One region of the Salmonella bongori NCTC 12419 genome, then DNA from elsewhere that is predicted to be linked to it. Evidence: predicted binding sites of a transcription regulator. Region 1 holds the regulator's gene; the other holds the start of a gene.
The links. Region 1 encodes Fur, which represses iron uptake genes when iron is present. Its sites were predicted from a motif close to ATAATAATGAGAACNACTATCAA; they were not measured.
Positions count from the first base shown of each region.

Region 2: bfd (bacterioferritin-associated ferredoxin) is a predicted target of Fur. The motif match lies at 1,966-1,988, and genes of this name have one in related genera.

Region 1 is NC_015761.1:654,896-658,038, forward strand. It holds gene tcuA (FAD-dependent tricarballylate dehydrogenase TcuA) at 1-570, opposite strand, end outside; gene tcuR (tricarballylate utilization LysR family transcriptional regulator TcuR) at 668-1,594, opposite strand; gene fur (ferric iron uptake transcriptional regulator) at 1,709-2,161, opposite strand; partial or broken gene SBG_RS22935 (fur leader peptide) at 2,154-2,239, opposite strand; gene fldA (flavodoxin FldA) at 2,443-2,973, opposite strand; gene ybfE (LexA regulated protein) at 3,124-3,143, opposite strand, start outside.
Region 2 is NC_015761.1:3,327,536-3,330,678, forward strand. It holds gene rpsJ (30S ribosomal protein S10) at 33-344, opposite strand; gene SBG_RS15850 (prepilin peptidase) at 724-1,191, shown strand; gene bfr (bacterioferritin) at 1,188-1,664, opposite strand; gene bfd (bacterioferritin-associated ferredoxin) at 1,737-1,931, opposite strand; gene tuf (elongation factor Tu) at 2,115-3,143, opposite strand, start outside.

The sequences.
Region 1 (3,143 bases):
CAACCACTCGCGGTTGGATTCAAATCCGCCTGCTGCCAGTACACAGCTTTTAGCGGTGATACGTTCAGTTCCGGCCAGCGCCGCCACAAACTCGCCATCGCGCAGCTCCAGCGCCTGTACCGGTGTGCTATAGCGGATCTGCACGCCCAGTCGCTCAGCGCTACGGTAATAGGCATTGACGAGTGCTTTGCCGCCCCCCATAAAAAACGCATTGGTGCGCGCGACGTGAAGCGCCCCTGATAGCGGCGGTTGAAAATTAACGCCGTGCTTGCGCATCCAGTCGCGGCATTGCGACGAGGTACGAATGACCAGGCGTGCCAGCGTTTCGTTGGTATTACCGCCGGTGACTCGCCACAGGTCCTGCCAGAACTCCTCTTCAGGATAACTTTCTACCAGCACATCCTGCGGCGCATCATGCATACAGCGCAGGTTTCGTGTGTGCTGAGAATTTCCGCCGCGCCATTCTCGTGGCGCGGCTTCCAGTAGCAGAACCGATGCGCCCGCCTCCCGCGCGGTTAGGGCGGCGCATAACGCGGCATTGCCTCCGCCTATCACCAGTACATCAACCATCTTATACTCCCGTACCATTTAACTATTTGTTAAATTTGTAATTAAAATGTATACGGATAAATAAGCGGCTCGCTATCAGGTAGCGCTAAACGGGGGTTTAGTAAGCGTAAAGGGTAGCACCTGGCCATTCGCCGGCGTCGACTAACTGACGCATCACTTTTGTCAGTACCACTCTGGCGGCAAGCCCGGCTGGCGTCAGTTCATCGTCCGAGAGACTGACTAAAAAGTTGGGGCGGCTGAGTACCGGATTATGGACGCCGATCACGCTTAGCGCATCATTATCCAGGTGTGAAATCGCCGCACCGGGTTGTAACGTGGCACCGAGGCCATCACGCACGGCGCGCATCAATAACGCCAGACCGTCAATTTCCGCAACGATCTCAACGTTAAGCGAATATTCCTGGCAGACAGCGTCCAGCCTGCCGCGCAGCCCGTGTCCCTGGCTGGGCATAATGAGCGGAATGCCTGCCAGTTGTTCTGGCGTGATGGGGTTATCAGGAAGCGTTGCCAACAGGGCGTGAGAGCCAATCAGAAAAAGCTGTTCTTCAAGAATTGGTCTGGCGCTCCAGCGCAGGATTTTATCTTTTTGAAAGACTACGGCTAAATCAATCTGGCGGGTATTAATCATTCTTTCCAGATTACCGGACAGGCTTTCCACCACATGCAAACGAACATCGGCATAGTTTTCCCGCATGGCATGAATAAACGGTATACCCAGTATGGACGCGGTACTGGGAGCCATCCCTACACTCACATGGCCCGAAAGACGCGCTTCTCTGGCGGCAAGGATCGCGTCGTCGGCATGGCGCAAAGCGAGTTGTGCTTGCGAATAAAAAGCCAGACCCGCATTGGTCGGTGTAACACCACGCGAAGTACGCTGCAACAGACGGATAGCGAGCTCGTTTTCCAGGCGGGACATCTGTTGGCTTAATGCTGAAACGCCAATATCCAGATCCTGCGCGGCGCTGCCCATACTGCCGGTTTCAATAATACGGACGAAATAGCGTAACTGGCGAAGCTCCATTCCTGCTCTCCTGAGATGCGATAGCGTTTTTTTACATTAAATCAACATCAAGCGGCAGAAAAGAGGGGATATAAAAAAGCCAACCGGGCGGTTGGCTCTTTGAAAGATTTATACTTATTTGTTCGCGTCATCGTGCGCGTGTTCGTCTTCGCGGCAGTCGCCTTCAGCGCAGTGGCCGTAAAGATAGAGGCTGTGATTAGTTAAACGAATACCGTGTTTCGCCGCAATTTCACGCTGGCGCGCTTCAATAGACTCATCACTAAATTCAATCACTTTTCCACAGTCAAGGCAGATAAGATGATCATGATGATGCTGTTGCGTCAGTTCAAAAACGGATTTACCGCCTTCAAAATTATGGCGGGTTACGATACCGGCATCGTCAAACTGGTTCAGCACACGGTACACGGTTGCCAGACCGATTTCTTCACCCATGTCGATCAGGCGTTTGTATAAATCTTCCGCACTGACGTGATGGTTATCTGGTTCCTGAAGAACTTCCAGAATTTTTAAACGAGGAAGCGTTACTTTCAGGCCAGCCTTCTTTAATGCGGTATTGTTGTCAGTCATGCGGAATCTGTCCTGTTGCTAAACGATTCACTTCATTAGAGAAGTGACAGAAATTGCACTCAAGATAATGCGTATCATTATAGGACTGCCATGCCGAAATGAAAACCGCAAGTCTCTCGCAGATATTAATAAAACTGTGGTGTTGCCTGCAAATCCCGGCGCCACCTGATTACACCCGGACATTGTACAGGGATAGGTGCGAAAGTTACAAATTTGTAGCAATTATTTTGATTGGTCTTGTCTATTGATGCGGCGCAGACATAATGCTGCGCCACATGAGATCAGGCGTTGAGGATATCGTCGAGATGCAATTCAGCCGAAACTTGCTTGACCCATTTTTCAACGCGCTCGGCAGTCAGCTCAGGCTGGCGGTCTTCGTCAATCGCCAGGCCGACAAAATGATCGTCGTCGGCCAGACCTTTAGAGGCTTCAAAATGGTAGCCTGCGGTTGGCCAGTGACCTACAATCGTCGCGCCGCGCGGCTCAATAATGTCGCGAATCGTGCCAAGCGCATCACAAAAATATTCCGCGTAGTCTTCCTGATCGCCACAGCCAAACAGCGCCACTAGCTTACCGTTAAAATCAATTTCTTCGAGCGTCGGGAAGAAGTCATCCCAGTCGCATTGCGCTTCGCCGTAGTACCATGTCGGGATGCCCAGCAACAGAATGTCATACCCTTCCAGGTCTTCTTTACTGCTTTTCGCAATGTCATGCACATCGGCAACGTCTTTACCAAGCTGTTTTTGAATCATTTTTGCGATATTTTCGGTATTACCGGTGTCGCTGCCGAAAAAGATGCCAGTGATTGCCATGAGTAAAATAACCTCTTGAAACTTATTGAAATGGTGGTGGCGAATTGCCCACGGATAAGGGCAATCATAGCAGAACAGGCAGACATGCGGAAACAGCAATCACGTGGGACTGCACGCTCTGCTACACGAAATATGCAACAAAACTTGTTTTCAGACTAACCCCTGGCCGC
Region 2 (3,143 bases), 1.8 Mb from region 1:
TGTATCAACCTCTCAATCGCTCGATGACCTGATTAACCCAGGCTGATCTGCACGTCTACACCGGCAGCCAGGTCCAGACGCATCAGAGCATCAACGGTTTTCTCGGTTGGCTCAACGATGTCAACCAGACGCTTGTGAGTGCGAATTTCATACTGATCGCGCGCATCTTTGTTAACGTGCGGAGAGATCAGAACGGTAAAGCGCTCTTTGCGGGTCGGCAGCGGGATCGGACCGCGAACCTGCGCACCAGTGCGCTTGGCAGTCTCGACGATTTCCGCGGTTGATTGATCGATCAGACGATGATCAAACGCTTTCAGGCGGATACGGATTCTTTGGTTCTGCATGAGACCAGAGCTCCAATTATTTTATAAACGAAAATGATTACTCCTCACACCCATTACGATTGATGGGAGAGTGTAACCGTTCTTACGTAGCTCCCCGATTGGAAGCATTGTTAAATAGCCAAATCGGCTATTCGAGGTTCAAATCGAACCTGCCGTCAATTACGACAAGCCCGCGCATTATACGTAAATCTCGGCCTGACGCAAGTGTCGGATATAAATTAAGCACTTTATTCTTATGCGAGCATGATTCCAGATGGTACGCATGGGATGGCAACGCTCATCTTTTCTTTGGAAGGTATCAGGCAAATCTGGCAATACGTCGTTGTCTCTGTCGCATAAATCTATAAAGGTGAGCACAAGCCTTGACGAGGATTTGCTTATGTTTGTTGCCCTCCCCTTTCTCATTTTTTATGCATCGTTCTCTTTATTACTTGGCATATACGACGCGCGTACCGGTCTGCTGCCTGACCGGTTTACCTGTCCATTACTGTGGAGCGGTCTGATTTATCACCAGATTTGCCTGCCGGAGCGTTTACCGGATGCGCTTTGGGGCGCTATTGCCGGTTATGGCGGATTCGCATTGATTTACTGGGGCTATCGCCTGTGTTATCAGAAAGAGGGACTCGGGTATGGCGATGTCAAATTCCTGGCAGCGTTAGGAGCGTGGCATTGCTGGGAAGGTTTGCCGTTACTGGTTTTCCTTGCCGCCATGTTAGCCTGTGGCGGGTTTGCCGTCGCACTGTGGGTAAGAGGTAAGTCGGCATTAATAAACCCGCTACCTTTTGGACCATGGCTGGCGGTGGCGGGTTTAGTGACAAGCTGGAAAAATTTCATTCCGGATGGTTAATCGGTAACCTTAATTTGTGATTGCAGATAATTTTGCATACCAAGTTTGGCAATCAAATCCAGCTCAGTTTCAATCCAGTCGATGTGGCCTTCCTCATCGGCGAGGATTTCAATCATCATATCCCGGCTGACATAATCATGGACGCTATCGGCATAAGCTATTGCTTCACGCAGATCTTTTGCGCCTTCAAGCTCAAGCCGGAGATCCGATCGCAACATCTCTTCGACATCTTCACCGATACCCAGCTTACCCAGATCCTGCAGGTTCGGTATACCTTCCAGGAATAAGATACGCTCGATGTATTTATCGGCATGTTTCATCTCATCAATGGATTCATGATACTCAACGTCATTAAGCCGGGTTAGCCCCCAGTTTTTGAACATACGGGCATGAAGAAAATACTGGTTAATTGCGACAAGCTCATTTCCCAATAGTTTATTGAGATAATTTATGATTTTAACATCACCTTTCATTTTATAGTCCCTCCGCTTCCACTCTCTAGAGCGTAGATGGGGCTACAGGGATGTCAAAAAAAAGAGTGTGACTCAGGCGATCTCTTTAAATTCCGGTAATTGTGTTAGCTCATCCTGCATCACTTCCCGCGCAGCGCGAATACACTTACCGCATTGATTTCCTACAGGAATAAATTTACGGAGCTGTTGAAATGACTGTGGATGAAATTGCCGCACAGCCTCGCGAATTTTTTTATCGCTTATACCATTACATAAACAAACGTACATGATCGCTCCCGTTCAATTTCCGTGCAAATTGTAAATGAGAATGGTTATGATTACAATAGCACCAGGCGATTTACACTACGAGAGAAACGTTAAAAAGAGCGAGTAACTATTACAACAGGTAAATGACAATAACAAAAAGGGCGCCTAAGCGCCCTTTTCAATTCAAAACTAATTAATGACTAATTAGCCCAGAACTTTAGCTACAACGCCCGCGCCAACGGTACGGCCGCCTTCACGGATTGCAAAACGCAGACCGTCGTCCATCGCGATCGGGTGGATCAGGGTAACAACCATTTTGATGTTGTCGCCCGGCATTACCATCTCTACGCCTTCCGGCAGTTCGATGGTGCCAGTCACGTCAGTCGTACGGAAGTAGAACTGCGGACGGTAGCCTTTGAAGAACGGAGTGTGACGGCCGCCTTCATCTTTGGACAGAATGTACACTTCAGATTCGAACTTGGTGTGCGGCTTGATGGTGCCCGGCTTAGCCAGTACCTGGCCACGTTCGATTTCTTCACGTTTGATACCACGCAGCAGAACACCAACGTTCTCACCAGCACGGCCTTCGTCCAGCAGTTTGCGGAACATTTCAACGCCAGTACAGGTAGACTTCTGCGTCTCTTTGATACCAACGATTTCAACTTCTTCGCCCACTTTGATGATACCGCGCTCTACACGACCGGTAACAACGGTACCACGACCGGAGATGGAGAATACGTCTTCGATCGGCAGCAGGAACGGCTTATCAATCGCACGCTCTGGTTCCGGAATGTAAGAATCCAGGAAGCCAGCCAGTTCGATGATTTTCGCTTCCCACTCTGCGTCGCCTTCCAGCGCTTTCAGAGCAGAACCACGAACGATCGGCGTGTCGTCGCCCGGGAAGTCGTACTGAGACAGAAGTTCACGAACTTCCATTTCTACCAGCTCCAGCAGCTCTTCGTCATCAACCATGTCGCATTTGTTCAGGAACACGATGATGTACGGAACGCCTACCTGACGACCCAGCAGGATGTGCTCACGGGTCTGCGGCATCGGGCCGTCAGTCGCAGCAACAACCAGGATCGCGCCGTCCATCTGCGCAGCACCGGTGATCATGTTTTTAACATAGTCGGCGTGCCCCGGGCAGTCTACGTGTGCGTAGTGGCGAGTCGGGGTGTCATATTCAACGTGAGAAGTGTTGATGGTGATACCACGCGCTTTTTCTTCCGGCGC